Regions from separate parts of the Devosia sp. Leaf64 genome, predicted to be linked through region 3. Evidence: predicted binding sites of a transcription regulator. Region 3 holds the regulator's gene; each other region holds the start of a gene.

Region 1 (4,569 bases), on a different contig from region 3:
CAAGAAGCTTGGCACCATCGTCAACAACGAGAGCGCGGATATCCTCCGCATGCTCAATTCTGGCTTCGGCGCCTTGGCGTCCAACCAATACGATCTCTACCCGGAAACCTTCCGCGCCGAGATCGACGCCCTCAACGACTATATCTATCCGCGCCTCAACAATGGCGTCTATCGCGCCGGCTTTGCCACCACCCAGCAAGCCTATGACGAAGCCTATGCCGATGTCTTTGAAGCGCTCGACACGCTTGAAGACAAGCTCGAGGGCAAGTCATTCCTCTTCGGCGAAGCGCTGACCGAAACCGACATCCGCGCCTTCGTGACGCTTGTTCGGTTCGATGCCGCGTATCACGGCCTCTTCAAGACCAATCTCAAGCGCATCGCCGATTATCCGAACCTGCAGGCCTATATGCTGCGCGTGCTCGACGTGCCGGGCGTGCGCGCCACGGTCGATATCGACCACATCAAGCGCGGCTATTATTCGATCAAGACGCTCAACCCCAATGGCATCGTCCCACGCGGTCCCGCCATTCCTGGGCTTTACGAGCCAGCCGCCAAATAGGGCAAAGAAAAAGGGCCGGGGTTGAACCCGGCCCTTCGTGTTTCTAGTGGCCCATTGCCGGGCCGCCGTGACCGCCTTCCGGCTTCTTCACGAAGAAGGCCGCAACGATCATCAGCACCGAAACCACTGCACCGCAGAGGAAGCCCGCACGAATACCGGCGGCCAGTGCATCGACTTCACCAAGCCCGGCGGCAGCACCCGAAGCGGTCTGCAGGCTCATCACCGCCACGAAAAGCGCGATACCCGCGGCACCCGCCACCTGCTGTACCGAGCCCAGAATAGCGCTCGCATGCGAATAGAATTTTGGCGGCACCGAGCTCATCGACGAGGTGAAGAGTGGGGTGAAGGTGAAAGCCAGACCAATGCTGAGGACGATATGGCCGGCGATCACGCCCCAGATCGGGGTATATTGGCTGACCATGGTCAGCGCCCACATCACCGCCGACACGGCGATTACGCCGGGCACCAGAAGCGGCCGCGGCCCCACCCGGTCATAAAGCCGGCCGACGACAGGCCCAAGCACACCCATGAGCAGGCCGCCCGGCAGCAGGATCATGCCCGTCTGCAGCGTATCGAGGCCAAGCACCTTCTGGGTATAGATCGGCAAGAGGATCGAGCTACCAAGCAGCGCCACCATCGCGATCGCCATGGTGATCAGCGCCAGCGTATAATTCCGGTGCTGGAGGGTCCGCAGATCGAGCAGCGCCTTGTCGTCATTCTGCAGGCCGAACTGACGCTGCACAAACAGCGCCATCGAAACCACACCCACGACGATCGGAACCCAGGCCGGGACCGCCGAGCCATGCTCTGCGCCTTCCCCGAGGCTCGAGAGCCCATAGACGATGCCGCCAAAGGCAAAGGCCGAGAGGATTACCGACAGGATATCGAGCGGCGCGAAGCGCGGCGTCGACACATTGCGGATACGGCTCGCCCCGATCACGAGCGCTAGGATCGCGATGGGCAGGGTGAAATAGAACATGAAGCGCCAGTCGAAATGGGCAAGGATAAACCCGCCGATGGTCGGGCCGATGGCCGGCGCCACCGACATGACGATCGAGATATTGCCCATGATCTTGCCGCGACTTTCGGCAGGCACCAGCGTCATGACGGTGGTCATCAGCAGCGGCATCATGATGGCCGTACCAATGGCCTGCACCACACGCCCGACGATCAGCAATTCGATCCCCGGCGATACGGCGCAGATCGCCGTACCCACGGCAAAGACCGTCATGGCGATCATATAGATCGGCCGCGTATTGAGCCGCTGCAGCAGAAAGCCCGTGATCGGGATCACCACAGCCATGGTCAGCAGGAATGCCGTCGTCAGCCACTGCGCGGTGCTGGCGCTGATATCGAGATCGGTCATCAGGTGCGGAATGGCGACGCTCATGATGGTTTCGTTGAGAAACACCACGAAGGTCGACACCAGCAAAAGCGCGATCACCAGCCGATTGCGCGCGGCATTGTCCGGATGGTGCGGTGCGCTTTGCGGCAAGCCATCGAAGCCAACAGTATCAGTTGTCATTTCCAAACCCTCTCTCAAGCGCGCGACATCCGTACGACGCTCCGCGTCTTTACGGTTCGACATCGCTCTTTTTTTTTCCGCGACAGGGGATGTCAGCAGCCACAAATTGCTGGCCGATTGGAAGCATATTCAGGCCCGATCGTCTGGTCCCGATGCGCCACCCCTTAAACAGTTGCCCTTGATAGGATCTCCGCTTCAAAGCGTCCAGTCCGAGCGTCGCAACGCTGCAATGCGAAACAAAAAGTGAGAACATAAGTAGAACTTTGTTCTTGTTGCGTTCCATTCCGATTGCTAGATTCGGTGCTGTTCCCGGTTCGATTCCGAAGCGTGCTGGGATTAGGGAGATTTCTCATGGCCCTCTATCAGGCCCCGTCTTTCGAAGCCCTTGAACGCTTGAGCCAGAGCCGCGATGCGGACCTCGCCCGGCGCGAGCTGCTCAATTCCGATCGCATCCGCGGTCGTGGCGCCCAGACCAACCGGTCCGGGCGCTTCGAAATCCATGCGCGCGAGAATTTCGACGATGGCTGGGGTTCGGTCGAAACTCTGCCGACCTTTGAAACGGTCGAACATGCCGAGCGCGCCAAATCCATCATCACCAGCAATGACAGCCCCGATATCGGTTTCGAGCGCTCGATCAACGCCTATCGCGGCTGCGAGCACGGCTGTTCCTATTGCTATGCCCGCCCCACTCACGCCTATCTCGGCCATTCGGCGGGCGTCGATTTCGAGCGCGAGATCTACGTCAAGACCAATGCTGTCGAAGCCTTGCGCGCCGAACTGTCGGCCAAGTCCTATCGGCCCAAACCCATCGCCATGGGCACCAATACCGATCCCTATCAGCCGGCTGAACGCAAGCATAAGCTGACTCGCTCCATCCTCGAGGTCATGCTCGAAACGCGCCATCCGGTGATGATCACCACCAAGTCGGCGCTGATCCTGCGCGATCTCGATCTCCTGACCGAATTGGCCAAACTGGGTCTCGTGAAAGTCGCGATTTCGGTGACATCGATGGATCACAAACTCAGCCGCAAGATGGAGCCGCGCGCGTCCTCGCCTGCCCGTCGCCTCGAAGCCATCCGGCTCCTCAGCGAAGCCGGCGTGCCCACCGCGATCTTTGCCTCACCGATGATCCCGGCGATCAACGACATGGAACTCGAACGCATTCTCGATGCCGGCAAAGCCCAGGGCGCGCTCAGCGCCTCAATGATCCTCCTCCGCCTGCCCGGCGAAGTCCGCGACGTGTTTCGCGAATGGCTCCTTCGCCACTTCCCCGATCGGGTCCGCCATGTTCTCTCGCTCGTCCGCGACACCCGCGGCGGGAAGGACTATGACTCCCGCTTCGGCACGCGCATGACCGGCGAAGGCCCCTACGCCACCCTCCTCCGCCAACGCTTCGAAAAAGCCCGCGAACGCTACGAACTCGACGCCAAACTCCCGAGCCTCCGCACCGACCTCTTCATCCAGCCCCAGCTCGAAAGCAAACAGATGAGCTTGTTTTAGGTTTTTCACCTTTGTTTTGGGACGGCCGGAATAGTGGTGGCCGTCACCACCCGGCTTGTCCGGGTGGTCCATATCGAGGCAAAGTGGATTGCCCGGACAAGCCGGGCAATGACGTCGTCAAAGGCTTAAAGCCTCACTCGCCGCGACACGCTCAGCGATAAACTCCAGCAACGCCGCATCCCGATAATCCCGCGCCGCCAGCGTCGCCCCGGCCTCGACCAATTGCGCCGGCTCAAGCCCCGTCGCCATACCGATCGTCGCAATCCCTGCCGACGTGGCCGATTTCAGCCCTGTGCGCGAATCCTCAAACGCCACGCAATTCGCCGCATCCGCCCCCAAGATCCGCAGACCCTCAAGATAAGGCAGAGGATGCGGCTTGCCGTGTTCCAGCTCGTCCGCGATCACCAGGCCCTTGAACCGGTGCCGCGCGCCGATCGAATTCAACAACTGCTCAGCATTATCCCGCGGTGCATTGGTCACCGCCACTGCCGGCAAACCGATCGAATCCGCCCAGTCGAGCAATTCGAACAGGCCATGCACCGGTTCGATCCCTTCAGAAGCGAGTTCGCGGAACAGCGCTTCCTTGCTCATCATGATGTCCCACTGCCGCTCTTTGGTCTCGCCCGGCAAAAAGCGCGCGCCGATCGCCTCATTGGCGAGCCCCTGCAATTCCCGCCCAAAGCGCTCCCGATCGAAATGATGACCATAGGGCGCAAAGGCTCGGTTGAAAGCCTCGAGATGCAGCGGATCGCTTTCCACGAGAGTGCCATCGATATCGAAAAGCAGGCCAGCGCCAGGCTTGAGTGTCATGGTTCGTCCCTAAATAAGCGGCGCGAAACCACACGAACGCAGCGCATTCGTCAACAGCTCTGTTGGCTTAGGGGGTGTCTCAGTATTGCGCGATCTTGCGCGCATTGGTCGCCATGAAATCGAGCGAGGCCATGACGCCCTGTAGCGACAGCCAGATTTCAGCCGGCTTACCCTC
Region 2 (4,569 bases), on a different contig from region 3:
GCATTTTCCTGAATAAATTCAAACCGCGCTTCCGGCTTGGTCCCCATCAGACGATCTACCGTCGTCTTGGTAGCAACGTGGTCATCCAGCACCTTCACCTGCAGCAATGTACGGGTCTTTGGTGACATAGTCGTCTCGCGAAGATGAGCAAACGGCATCTCGCCTAGGCCCTTGAAGCGGGTCGTTTCGACCTTGCTCTTGCCGGTAAACTCCGTTGCCATCAACTCAGCCCGATGCGCGTCGTCGCGCGCATAAAGCGTCTTGCCGCCCTGGCTGATGCGATAGAGCGGGGGCAGGGCGAGATAGAGGTGTCCATTCTCAATCAGCCGCGGCATTTCTTGGAAGAAGAAAGTGATGAGCAGCGAAGCGATATGGGCGCCATCGACGTCAGCATCGGTCATGATGATGATCTTATCATAACGTAGATCATCCTCGGTGTAGCGATCCCGCGTACCGCAGCCGAGCGCCTGGATCAGGTCCGAGATCAGTTGGCTCGCGGCCATCTTTTCCCGGCTCGCGCCTGCCACGTTGAGAATCTTGCCGCGGAGCGGCAACACAGCCTGATTGGCGCGGCTGCGCGCTTGCTTGGCCGAGCCACCAGCGGAGTCGCCTTCGACGATGAAGAGTTCCGCGCCTTGCGCCGCGTTCTGCGTACAGTCGGCAAGCTTGCCGGGAAGCCGAAGCTTGCGCGTCGCACTCGCCCGGTCGATCTCTTTTTCCTTGCGCCGGCGCAGACGCTCTTCAGCCCGCTCGATAGCCCAATCGAGAAGCTTGCCCGCCTGTTGTGGCGATGATCCCAGCCAGTGGTCGAATGCATCGCGCAGCGCGTTTTCAACGATGCGCGTGGCTTCCTGCGACGCCAGCTTGTCCTTGGTCTGCCCAACGAATTCGGGCTCGCGCACGAAGACTGACAGCATGGCATTGCAATGCCCGAGCACGTCTTCTGCCGTCAAAGCCGCTGCCGCCTTGTTTTTGGTCAGCTCCGCATAGTTCTTGAGCCCTCGCAGCAGAACGAGCCGCAGCCCAGCCTCGTGCGTGCCGCCATCAGGTGTCGGTACCGTGTTGCAATAAGACGAGGTGCTGCCATCCTCGATGGTCCAGGCAATGGCCCATTCCACCGATCCATGGCTACCGGGGCGACCGGTCTTGCCTGCAAAAATATCGTCGACGATGCGCGTTTCGCCCTCGATCCGCGCGGTCATGAAATCCTTCAAGCCGTCGGGATAGTGGAACACCGCTTTCGCCGGAACCTCGTCGCTGGCAAGGCTCTCGTCACAACTCCAGCGTAGTTCGACGCCACCGAAGAGATAAGCCTTGGCTCGGGTCATCCTGAAAATCCGGCCCGGCGAGAAATGCGCTGCAGCTCCAAAGATCTCGGGATCAGGATGGAAACGCGTCACCGTACCGCGACGGTTTTGTACCCGGCCGACATTGACGACGTCTTCGACGACCTTGCCGCGCGAAAAGATGATGCGATGAAGCTGCTGGTCACGAGCCACCTCGACGATCATGTCGTCGGAAAGCGCATTGACCACCGAAACGCCAACGCCGTGCAATCCGCCCGAAGTTTCATAGGCCTTCGAGTCGAACTTGCCGCCAGCGTGCAAAATCGTGTGGACGATCTCGAGCGTCGAGCGCCCCGGAAATTTCGGATGCTTCTCGACCGGAATGCCGCGCCCATTGTCGCCAACGGTCAAATACCCGTCGGCCCCGAGATGCACCTCAATCCGCGTCGCGTGGCCCGCAATGGCCTCGTCCATCGAGTTGTCTATCACCTCGGCGAAGAGGTGATGATAGGCGTTAGCATCGGTGCCGCCGATATACATGCCAGGACGGCGCCGCACCGGCTCCAACCCTTCGAGCACCTCGATATCGGACGCGCCATAACTGTCCCCACCCACAGGCGACGCCTTGGGCGTGCTCGCTTTGCTCGGAGCAGGGGTCGGGACGGTGTTCTGAGGGGCTGCGGAACCGCCAAAGAGATCGATAGGCTCTGACATGCACATTCCATCGCTGAGCCCGAATCGGGCGTCGAAAATCTATCTTAACCCAAGGATTCGTGCGGGTCTGGCGCGCGCGTTTAATTCCACAGCCAAGGGCGTTCAGTGTATACGTCAACATGAACGAAAAATGAACACGGAACTTCTCTCGGGTTCATCATCGTTCTGGCATAATGCGATCCCGCACGAGATGAGGAGTGACTGTCATGGCCAAGCGCTTGATACTTTCTGCAGCTCTCATGGGCGTATTGCTTGCTGCCCCCGTCTCGGCGCAGAGCTTTGGCTTCGGGATTCATTTCGGCGATCAGGCCGAGGATTTCAAGCCGCGGATGGCCTTGTGCTATACCGACCGCCAGATCCGCGAAGCCATCGCCGCCCGTGGATATTCGAGGATCTACCTCAACGTCCCCGACAGCGGCGTTGTTCAGGTCAAAGCAAGCCGCGATGGCGTAACCTATCTGATCAAGTTCGATTATTGCCGCGATCGGATCAGGGATATCCAGCAACTTCGCTGATTGTTCGTCATGTGAAAAAGCCCGGACTTCCGGGCTTTCTCCTGCGATGCGTTCAAATTCGGGCCAAGTTTAGTGTCTGAGTTTACCCCTCGTTTGCATCTTGAAAGCACTTTCTTAAGCGCGCCCTGCTAACTCTGGGCGCATACGGTTTTTTGTAAGGAGTTGCCGTATGCGAACCCGAAATGGGACCAGTACTGCGTATCCAGCGCCCCATTTCGGTTCTTCTGCTGGCGTTTTGCCGAGAGCCGGATCCTTCAGTATTGCGTACCGGTTGGCACAGTTTCGCGTCCCGCGCTTTGGCGCCATGCTTCTCGCGAGCCTGGTTTTCTATCTGACCTGATGCCTTGCCTTTGTGAGGACCTTGGATTAGGTCTTTATCTGTCCAATCGAACCGGGGAGGGATGCATGACTGCTTTTTATCATCATCGCCAGCGTGGCCCCGTTCATGCCCTGTGGCTCAAGCTGCAGGGCTGACCAGCACGGTTCGGACGCTCTCTAAAAGTCATTGATCCTTCTGGTTTGCCCGTCACGGCATGCTGACTTCGGTCGGGATGCCTTATCGATGGAATTCGCGCGCGCCTTGTCGCTGCGCTCCCCAGAAAGACCTCTCCAATGGCAAATCTCAGCCTCCGCAATGCCAGTCTCCGCTCGAACCAAGTCCTCTTTTCCGATCTGACCTTGTCGCTCAGCGATGGCGATCGGGTTGGTCTCGTCGCCGCCAATGGGCGCGGCAAATCCACACTCCTCAAAGCCATCATCGGTCAGGCCGAACTCAGTGAGGGCGAACTTTCCCGCTCCCGTGGCCTCACCATCGGCTATGTGGCGCAAGACGTTCCCGAGGCCGCGCTCGACACGCCGCTGCGCGATTTCGTCGAGGCTGCGCTGCCACCGGCAGATCGTGAATCCGAAGGCTGGCGCGCCGATGTCGCCCTTGATTCCCTTGGCTTTCCACTCGATCTGGTCAGCAAGCCGTTACGCGAATTCAGCGGAGGCTGGCAGCGTCTGGGGCTGATCGCGCGGGGCTGGGTCACCGAGCCGGACCTCTTGCTTCTCGACGAACCCACCAACCATCTCGATCTCGGCCGCATCGCTGCGCTCGAAACCTGGCTTGCGGCCTTGCCGCGCCAGACGATTGTCATCATGGCGAGCCACGACCGGCAGTTTCTCGACGCAGCGACCAATCGAACGCTTTTCCTTCGTCCGGAGCAGTCTCACTTCTTTCCGCTGCCGTATAGTCATGCGCGCCTTGCCCTTGATGAGGCGGACCAATCTGCCGAGCACCAGCGCCAACGCGATCTTAAGGAAGTTGCGCAACTGCGCAAGCAGGCGGCCAAGCTCACCAATATCGGCATCAACTCCGGCAGCGATCTGCTGACGGTCAAATCCAAGCAGCTTCGCGAGCGTGCGGAAAAGATCGAGACCCAGGCCGTTTCGGTTCACCGCGAGAAGACTGGCAAGGTTATGCTGGGCAATAGCGGTGCAGAGGCCCGTGTCATGCTGGCTTTTGAAAACATGGCGATAGAGACGCCAGACGGTCGGCCGTTATTCTCCATCGATAAGCTGCATATCTTCCAGGGGGATCGCGTCGTCCTTTTGGGCCGCAACGGCGCCGGCAAGTCGCAGTTGGTCAACCGTGTCGCTGCCGCCCTCCAGAACACATCCGTCGACGGTACGAGGCTCAGTCCGCAGATCGTCCCTGGCTATCTTGATCAGGCCCTCGATTGGCTGCCCCTCAATATGACGCCGCTCGATTTTATCCTCTCGCGCTACAATGAAGGTGACCGGCGCAGCATCAGCCTCCTCGCCGGCGCAGGCTTTGAGCCGGAGCGGCAAAGCAAGCCCATTCGCACACTTTCACTTGGACAGCGGTCGCGTCTCGCCCTATTGGCGTTGCGCCTGCAGCAGCCAAACTTCTATCTGCTGGACGAGCCGACCAACCATCTCGACATTCCGGGGCAAGAACAGCTCGAGGCAGACATCGCCGAGCATGGTGCCACCTGTCTGCTGGTCTCCCACGACCGCGCCTTTATCCGCGGCGTCGGCACCCGCTTCGT
Region 3 (4,569 bases):
GCATGAGGACCTCAAGCCGTCCGACATCCTGACCAAGGACAATTTCATCAACACCATCGTCGTCAATTCGGCGATCGGGGGCTCGACCAATGCCCCGATCCATATCCAGGCGATCGCCAAGCATATCGGTGTCGAGCTTGAGTTGCAGGATTTCCAGACCTATGGCCACAAGGTGCCGCTGCTGGTGAACCTGCAGCCGGCCGGCGAATATCTGGGCGAAGACTACTACCATGCAGGCGGCGTGCCGGCTGTGGTCAACGAACTGATGTCGCAAGGCCTGATCCGCGAAAATGCGCCGACCGTCAACGGCAAGACCATTGGCGAGAATTGCCGCAATACGACGATCCAGGACGATAAGGTCATCCGCCACTTCGACAATCCGCTCAAGGTGGATGCCGGCTTCCTCGTGCTGCGCGGCAATCTCTTTGACAGCGCGATCATGAAGACCAGCGTGATCTCGTCCGAATTCCGTGAACGCTACCTCGCCAATCCCGAGCATCCTGGCATGTTCGAAGGCAAGGCCGTGGTGTTCGATGGTCCTGAGGATTATCACCACCGGATCGACGATCCGTCGCTCGATATCGATGAAAACACGCTGCTCTTCATGCGTGGCGCTGGTCCGATCGGCTATCCGGGTGCGGCTGAAGTGGTCAACATGCGGCCGCCAGCCTACCTCATCAAGAAGGGCATTCATTCGCTCGCTTGTATCGGTGACGGCCGTCAGTCCGGCACGTCGGGTTCGCCTTCTATCCTCAATGCGTCTCCGGAAGCAGCTGCAGGCGGTAACCTTGCGATCCTCAAGACTGGTGACCGCGTCCGCATCGATCTGAACAAGGGCGAAGCCGATATCCTGATCTCGGCCGAAGAAATCGCGACCCGTCGCGCGGCGCTCGAGGCTGAAGGCGGCTACAAGTATCCCAAGCACCAGACGCCGTGGCAGGAAATCCAGCGCGGTATCGTCGGCCAGCTCGGCGAAGGCGCGATCCTGAAACCGGCTGAAAAGTACCAGCGGATTGCGCAGACAGAAGGCCTGCCAAGGGATAATCATTGATCACTTGATCCTTCGGTCGTCACCACCCGGCTTGTCCGGGTGGTCCATCTTCGAGACGGATGGATTGCCCGGACAAGCCGGGCAATGACGATAGCGGAGAGGACAAACGTTACAGGCCGGGCAGCACAGAGTGCCGCCCGGCCTTTTTTTTGGCTGACGGTTTTTCACGGTGACGGGCGGCCATTGGCTCTACCTGTTTAGACATTGGGAGCCAAAGGCCGCCCGTCACAGGATCCGGAGTTTGCAGCAGGTCCGGGATCAGGCGCGAACGTTATTTCGGTCGCGGCTGCCGTATTTCAACTCCCCGCCCGGATAGGCGCCCCCATCCACCGGCCATTCCGCCCGACCCTGCGTGGGAGCCGTGTGACTGGCGGAATGGGGAGAGTATGGGCGAGGTTTTGGGGAGCGGGGAGAAGATGGATAAGTATTTTGGGGTTTTGGGGTTTACCCCACCTAGTTTGCCATTCGGGCATAGCCCTCATGGCCCTCTCTCCTGAAGTTGCGCCACTGGCGCAATTTTGCCTGCGGCCGGATCGAAGCCATTAGTAGGAGGAGGGACGCATCGAGTTTGCCTAAGTGACAGCCCTTTTCACCGCTGAGATATGAAATCCGCTGCTGCAGGCTAATCGCACTCGGCGTAGAAACGCGATCGCGACTAAAGAATGTCACGCTCAATCCGGATAAGAGCTTAGATGTTCGTGGATGATGCGCCAAGCATCACCGCGCTTGGCGAGCACCGTGGTGCCTCGTCCTGATCCTTCGGCGTCTTTGCCATCGACCACAGCGCGCCAACAGAACCGATAGGTGCAGCTCGCTGCCGTGTCGCCGTCCGCGATCCAGGTGAGGTCTTCAAGCCAGTACGTCTCGTTCTCAAGACGCTGCCATGTTCGTTCGAAGGCACTGCGAATGGCATCGATGCCGGTGAAACTGCCGGAACTGAACCAGAAGACTGCATCGGGATCGATCAGCGGGACCAGCAATGAAAAGTCGTGATGGTTGATCAGGTCGGCATAAGCCGCCATCACCGTTTTGGGTGTGGCGGCGCCGGGCATTAGTATTTGCGGAGGAGGCCGACGAGGCGGCCTTGAACTTTTACGCGATCCGGCGGGAAGATGCGGGTCTCGTAGGCCGGGTTGGCAGCTTCGAGTGCGATAGTGTTGCCCTTGCGCCGGAGGCGTTTGAGGGTGGCCTCTTCGTCATCGACCAGCGCGACGATGATTTCGCCGGTGCTGGCCTGATCCTGCTTTTTGATAACGACCGTGTCGCCATCGAAAATGCCGGCGTCGATCATGGAGTCGCCGCGGACTTCCAACGCATAGTGTTCGCCCGCGCCAAGCATTTCAGGCGGGACCTGAATGGTGTGGGAATGAGTCTGGATCGCCTCGATGGGCGTACCGGCAGCGATGCGCCCCATAACCGGGATCGAGATCGGTCGGGCATAATCCTCCGCGGCGATGCCGCGTGGCTGTGGCGCGCTGACTTTTCCGAGGCTGCCTTCGATAACCGACGGCTCAAACTTGGCTTTGCGCCCGCCGAGGGATGGGTTCATGGAATCCGGCAGCTTGACGACCTCGAGGGCTCTCGCCCGGTTGGGCAGGCGGCGGATGAAGCCACGCTCTTCGAGCGCAGTGATTAACCGATGGATGCCTGACTTCGACGCTAAATCCAGCGCATCCTTCATTTCGTCGAAGGATGGGGGAATGCCGCTTTCCTTCATCCGTTCGTGGATGAACATCAGCAATTCGTGTTGTTTGCGCGTCAGCATCGCCGGTGAGCCCTAGAATCGGAACGGATACGGAACGACTATATGTGTTCCGTCTATGTTCCGCAAGAGTCTCCCATCTTTGCCAAATAGAGGCGCAGTAGAGATTCTCGCTTTCGCCGGAAGACGTCGCGTCAGCGGCAAGACTAGAGCACGGCGGCGAGGTCTTTCGCCAGTTGGGCGAGTTCGGCGTCGTCAGCACGGCCGCTGGCATGGGCGCCGAAGGCGGTGCCCTCGTAGGCAGGGATCAGATGGAAATGGAGATGAAAGACGGTCTGGCCAGCCGGGGCCTCGTTGAACTGGGCGAGGCGGATGCCGTCGGCTTTCGTTACAGTCTGCAGGGCCTTGGCGACGCGTTGGACGAGCGGCATCACCGCCGAAAGGGCCGCGGGATCGGCATCGAGAAGGTTACGCGATGGGGCCTTGGGAATTACGAGGGTGTGACCCTTGGACTGCGGAAAAATGTCGAGCATGACGAGGGCCGTGTCGTCCTCGTAGACCTTGTGGCAAGGCAGTTCGCCCTTGAGGATTTTGGCGAAGATATTGGTTGGGTCGTAGGTCATCAAAGCCTCGGATTATTCGGCAGCGGCGAGCGCTTCGTCGCCGGCATTGTTGGCATATCGGAAGCGGAAGAAATTGAGGACGGCAAGGCCGGTAAGGGTCACCGGTACATATTTGAAGCCGCGGGTGATGAAGAAGAGAGCGATGCCGACCGCCGTTTCCGCCGACATCGCGCCCTTGCCCATGGCGGAGGTGAAGGAGGAGGGGACAATGTGGCGATAGATGAGGTCGTCGGAGCGATAATAGTGGCGGGCGCGGGCAGCGAAGGCGCGCTTCGAACTGGAATAATCGCGCAATTCATCCATGCCCATATCGCCGTGAAATTCGACCTCGGAGCCGAGCGCCCAGACCTCCGGCGCGAGGAGCCTATCCTTGCCCATGAGGGTGAAGCGCTCGATCAGGTCGCGAAACGTGACGTAATTGGCGTTCCAGCAATCGTCCGTTTTGGCGCCGTGCGAAAGGATCAGAACGTCGGCGCGCGCGAGCTTTTCGTCCATCGCGGCGTAATTTCCGGCGGTGAAATCGACGCCGGACTTTGCCGTTTCGACAATGCCGCCCCGCTTTTCGAGTGCTTTGACCATGGCCGAGCCGAAGGCGCCGCTTGCGCCGGTGATGAGGAAGCGCCGGCCAGCAATCTGGCAGGTGGTGCCGACCAGGAGATCAAAGGTATTGGCAAAGGAGGAGAAGAAATTGTGCGGATAGACGTGGTGCATGGCGTGGTAATTGTTGTTGACCCACAAGAGGCCTTGCTTGCCGCCCACGCGGTCCATCGACATGTGATTGTAGTCGAGCCCTTCCTCGCGGAGGGTCAGCGCGAACATGACGGTGCGGATGACGGCAACGACGGCCACGGGCTGCCAAGGCAGCGCGAGGAGGAACAGCGCGATTGCGGCCATCGAGGTCAAATATTCGGGCAGGACGTGAAACCAGATATTCTGGCGGGCATAGGCCGGATTGACCTGCATATCGAGACCGAGGAATTTATGGTGGACCCAGTGCCAGGACGAGAAGGTGCGCAGCAGCGGGATCTTGGAATTTTCCCAGCGGTGCAGCAGCCAGTGCAGGGTGTCGAACAGGGTCGTTGCCACTACGAAGACAAGAAGAGCTTCGATAATGAAGGCGACGACATCCCACAAATCCATTAGTCCCGGGTCTCCTGATCACTTGATGCGCGCTGTCTAGCACAATCGATCGG
Region 4 (4,569 bases), on a different contig from region 3:
GGCCGGACGCCGGTTCCTGAGCTTCAACGAGAATGGAGACCACAGCCGGCTTGACCGCATCGACGAGGTCGGCAAAGCCCTGCTGGTTCACTTCGGGAACCGCGATCTGGGCGACATTGCGCACCTGAGCATTGGCAGCCTGACCCGTCAGCACGAAGGCTGTGGATACGCCGCCGACACCGACCAGAAGCGCCAGGGCCGATGCTCCAAGCCAACGGCGCGTACGCGAAAGAAGAGTGGGACGCATAAGGAATAGTCTCCTTCGAAAAAGCTCTCAACAGCTTGTGGGATTACATATGGAACGTCGCGCCTTTCTGTGAAGTTGCGCCCACATTAAGCTTTCGCAATGTTGCAGGCAGCATTGCGGCAGGGGGGCGCGACGAGACGTGATCAGCCCCATTTGGGCCACAAGGAACATTTGCGCACCATTTTCCATTGCTCCGAAAACGGAGATGAAAATGGCATTTCGCAAGGGTTCGAAAGTCAGCTGGAAGTGGGGCGCCAATACGGCCGAGGGCAAGATCGTTGAGCGCTTTACCAAGGACGTCACCAAGACCATCAAAGGCACCAAGGTGACACGCGAAGCGAGCAAGGCCGAGCCGGCTTACCTCATCGAGCAAGACGACGGCGATAAGGTGCTCAAGAGCAAGAGTGAATTGAGCGCGGTTGGAAGGTAGTGTCGCGGGGCCCCCTCCCAGCCTCCCCCATCAAGGGAGAGGTGTTTGGCTAGTGGCCTTGAATAGATCGTGCCTCATACTCGGTGCGCCACCTCCCCCTTGATGGGGGAGGCTGGGAGGGGGTGAAGCCCCAATCACCAGCCTCTAATTCCGATCCCCCGGCTCATCCACCACGAGCCGCAAGGTCGGTTGTTCCTCGCTCCCGCCGTCCCAACCCGCCGGCAAGCTCTTCCCCGATTTCGCGCCCAATTCGCGCAGCATCTCAACCTGCCGCACCACATTGCCACGGCCCGTCGAGAGCTGATCCTTGGCCTTGGCAAAATCCTGGCTCGCGCGCTCGATGCTCGTGCCGACCTTGTCCATGGTCGACAAGAACCCGGCCACCTTCTCGTAAAGCGCGCCGGCGCGCTCGGCGATTTCCTCGGCGTTCTGGTGACGCTTTTCGATGTCCCACACATTGCGGACGGTGCGCAGCACCGTCATCAGCGTCGTCGGTGTCGTCAGCATGACACCCTTGCCCATCCCGAATTCGACGAGCTTGGCATCATGCTGGATGGCCGTTGCGAGCGCGGATTCGATCGGCACGAACATCATCACGTAATCAAGGCTCGACTTTGCGGCGCGATGATAGCTCTTGTCCCCCAGCGTCGTGATATGCCCACGCACCGAGGTGATATGCGCCCGCAAATGCTGGTCCCGATCCAATTCGGCGCTGTTTACGAAGGCTTCGAACGCCGTCAGCGACACTTTCGAGTCGATCACCAGCCGGTCGCCATTCGGCATCAGGATTTCAACGTCGGTCCGGACGCGCTGCCCATCCTCGCCGCTATGGCTCTGCTGGACGAAATATTGCTCGCCTTCGCGCAGCCCAGATTGCTCCAGAATGGTTGCGAGGATCATTTCCCCCCACGCGCCCTGGGTCTGCGACGACCCCTTCAGCGCGCGCGTAAGATTCTGCGCTTCGGTGGTGATCTGCAGATTACTCTCGGCTAGCGCGCGAATGCGCTCGCCCATGGCGGAGCGATCTTCGACGAGGTTTTTGTGAAACTCGGTGATCTTGTCCTGCAAGGGCTTGAGAAGCGTATCCACCTGCTCGCGGTTTTGCCGCGTAAATGTCTCGCCATGGCTTTTGAGCACATCGCCGGCAATGGCCTTGAACTCGTCGGTCATCTGCTGGCGCGCATCCATAAAGCGTTTGAGGTTCGCTTCGTTTTGCCGCGCCTGCTCGTCGAGCCGGGTGCGCATGGCGGCAAGCTCGGCCGTCAGCCCACTCGATTTGTCACGCTCGCTGTCGAGCAAATCTGCCGCGCGTTCCCGTTCACGCGCCAGCGCCAAGTCGAGATCGCGGATGCGCATGTCGCGCTGCGCGATCTGTTCGAGAAAACTCGCCTTGAGATTGTCGCTAGCCTCCCGCGCCGCATCTTCCGCGCGCTCGGCATTGGCCCGCGCATTCCCGACCAGCAGCACAAAGGCCAAGCCGACGAGCAGCAAAAAACCAATCGCCAGCGCGAGGCCCAGGGTTACCGGCACCGAGCCGGCCATAAACAAAATCGTGTCGAATTCACTCATGGCATCAGTTTACCCGATTCTTCCGTTCTTAAAATGTTCTATTCTGCGCCGGGCGTAAACGACCTCCGCTGTTGACCGATTGGCCTCAAGACGCCATATCACTGGCAAATCCAGATATCGCCGGACCTTTGCCATGGCCATCCGCCCAATTCTCATCATTCCTGACGCGCGCCTGCGCGCCGTTGCCGATCCGATCGTTGAGGTCGACGACGAGATCAAGACGCTGGCCAAGGACATGCTCGACACCATGTATGACGCGCCGGGCATCGGCCTCGCCGCGCCCCAGATCGGTGTCTTGAAGCGCATCGTGGTCATGGATCTGGCCGGCGAAAAGGAAACGCCAGAGCCGCTCGTTATGATCAATCCCGAGATCACCAATTTTGGCGACGAAATCCAGGTGACCGAAGAGGGGTGCCTGTCGATCCCCGAACTCTATTATGAAGTCGAGCGCCCTTCGACGGTGACGGTGAAATACACCGATCTTGATGGCAAGGAAGTGACCAAGGACGCCGACGGCAAGCTCGCCGTCTGCATCCAGCACGAACTCGATCACCTCGATGGCGTGCTCTACATCGACTATCTCAGCCGCTTGAAGCGCGACCGCGTGATCAAGAAGTTCGACAAGCAAGCGAAGCTGGCCGCACGCTAAGAATTTTTCTCCGCGCCGGCGCGGAGAAAATTGCCCAGGAGTAAAGCCAATGCGCGTCGTCTTCATGGGCACGCCCGAATTTTCCGTGCCGACGCTGACCGAGATCGTCTCCGCCGGCCACGAAGTGCTCGCCGTTTATACGCGCGCGCCAAAGCCGGCCGGCCGCGGCCAGGCCGAGCGTAAAAGCCCGGTGCATGAAGCGGCTGAAAATTTCGGCATTCCCGTCTTCACGCCGAAAAGCCTTCGCAATGAGGCCGAGCAGGCTCAGTTCGCTTCGCTCGGCGCCGAAGTCGCCGTGGTGGTCGCCTATGGCCTGATCCTGCCCAAGCCCATTCTCGAGGCGCCGGTTGAGGGCTGCCTCAACCTCCACGGCTCCTTGCTCCCGCGCTGGCGCGGCGCCGCGCCTATGCAGCGCGCCATCATGGCCGGCGACAAGCAGACCGGCATCGTCGTCATGAACATGGATGAAGGCCTCGATACCGGCGCAATGGGCCCAACCGAGATCATTCCCATCGGCCCCGATATGACGGCGGGCGAACTCCACGACCAGATGATGCGCCTCGGCGCCGATCTCATGGGCCGTGCCCTGGCGGCGCTGGAACGCGGGAGCCTTGATTTCACGCCCCAGCCCGAAACGGGCGTCACTTATGCGGCAAAGATCGAAAAGGCCGAGGCCAAACTCGATTTTTCCAAATCCGCCGAGGAAGTTCACAACACCATCCGCGGCCTCTCGCCCTTCCCGGGCGCGTGGTTCGAACTGGAACTGGCGGGCAAGCCGACGCGCGTCAAAGCCCTGCGCTCGACGCTCGCTTCCGGCAGCGCTGCGCCCGGCAGTCTGATCGGCCCGGACCTCACCATAGCCTGCGGCACCGGCGCCGTCCGCCTCACCCAGGTGCAGCGCGAAGGCAAGGGTGCCATGGACGCAGCGACGTTTTTGCGCGGGGCCGGGGTATTGCCGGAGCGGGTGGTTTGACGACTTCGTGCCTTCCGGCACCCCCTCCCAACCTCCCCCGTCAAGGGGGAGGTGCCGCCGTGAGATTGAGGCTGCATAGCGGCCAACCCACAGCTCCAACACCCTCCCCCTCGCGGGGAGGGATGGGGAGGGGGGCGAGAGCCACGATGTTTATGCGGGACGACGATGCCCCGCTATAAACTCACCCTCGAATACGACGGAACCCCCTTCTGCGGCTGGCAGCGGCAAGCCGATCGGATGAGCGTTCAGCAAGCCCTCGAAGAAGCCATTTTTCGCTTCTCGGGCGAAACCATCGTCACCCAGGCATCCGGCCGCACCGATGCCGGCGTGCACGCCCTCGGCCAGGTCGTGAGCTTTGACCTCTCGACCGACCGCGACCCGTTTCGCGTGCGAGAGGCCCTCAACTATCACCTGCGCCCGCATCCCGCGGCAGTCATTGCCTGCGAACTTGCGCCCGACACCTTCGAGGCCCGCTTCTCGGCCCTCGCGCGGCACTACGAATATCGCATCCTCAATCGCCGCGCCCCCGCCGCGCTTGAGCGCCATCGGGTTTGGCACGTGCCCATGCCGCTCGATGCGGATGCCATGCACGTCGCCGCCCAAAAAATCCTCGGCCGACATGATTTCACGACGTTTCGCTCGTCCGAGTGCCAGGCCAATTCGCCCATCCGCACGCTGGATCATTTCGCCGTGCGCCGCGA

Evidence for each region. Region 3 encodes LexA, which represses DNA repair genes until DNA is damaged. Its sites were predicted from a motif close to TGTTCNNNNTGTGTTCNG; they were not measured.
Region 1: a site for LexA is predicted at 2,330-2,347, ahead of ASE94_RS02560 (PA0069 family radical SAM protein). Genes of this name have one in related genera too.
Region 2: a site for LexA is predicted at 2,120-2,137, ahead of parE (DNA topoisomerase IV subunit B). Genes of this name have one in related genera too.
Region 4: a site for LexA is predicted at 2,270-2,287, ahead of rmuC (DNA recombination protein RmuC). Genes of this name have one in related genera too.

What each region holds. Positions count from the first base shown of each region.
Region 1 covers NZ_LMLO01000004.1:125,392-129,960, forward strand. Annotated here, with positions in the region: gene ASE94_RS02550 (glutathione S-transferase family protein) at 1-559, shown strand, start outside; gene ASE94_RS02555 (MDR family MFS transporter) at 603-2,084, opposite strand; gene ASE94_RS02560 (PA0069 family radical SAM protein) at 2,436-3,584, shown strand; gene ASE94_RS02565 (HAD-IA family hydrolase) at 3,702-4,394, opposite strand; gene ASE94_RS02570 (hypothetical protein) at 4,474-4,569, opposite strand, start outside.
Region 2 covers NZ_LMLO01000021.1:796,594-801,162, forward strand. Annotated here, with positions in the region: gene parE (DNA topoisomerase IV subunit B) at 1-2,000, opposite strand, end outside; gene ASE94_RS16870 (hypothetical protein) at 2,207-2,515, shown strand; gene ASE94_RS16875 (ABC-F family ATP-binding cassette domain-containing protein) at 3,128-4,569, shown strand, end outside.
Region 3 covers NZ_LMLO01000018.1:230,236-234,804, reverse strand. Annotated here, with positions in the region: gene ASE94_RS10305 (IlvD/Edd family dehydratase) at 1-1,051, shown strand, start outside; gene ASE94_RS10300 (nuclear transport factor 2 family protein) at 1,723-2,103, opposite strand; gene lexA (transcriptional repressor LexA) at 2,103-2,816, opposite strand; gene ASE94_RS10290 (HIT family protein) at 2,960-3,379, opposite strand; gene ASE94_RS10285 (hypothetical protein) at 3,389-4,516, opposite strand.
Region 4 covers NZ_LMLO01000006.1:169,196-173,764, forward strand. Annotated here, with positions in the region: gene ASE94_RS04600 (Do family serine endopeptidase) at 1-247, opposite strand, end outside; gene ASE94_RS04605 (DUF2945 domain-containing protein) at 459-677, shown strand; gene rmuC (DNA recombination protein RmuC) at 822-2,246, opposite strand; gene def (peptide deformylase) at 2,380-2,895, shown strand; gene fmt (methionyl-tRNA formyltransferase) at 2,945-3,868, shown strand; gene truA (tRNA pseudouridine(38-40) synthase TruA) at 4,034-4,569, shown strand, end outside.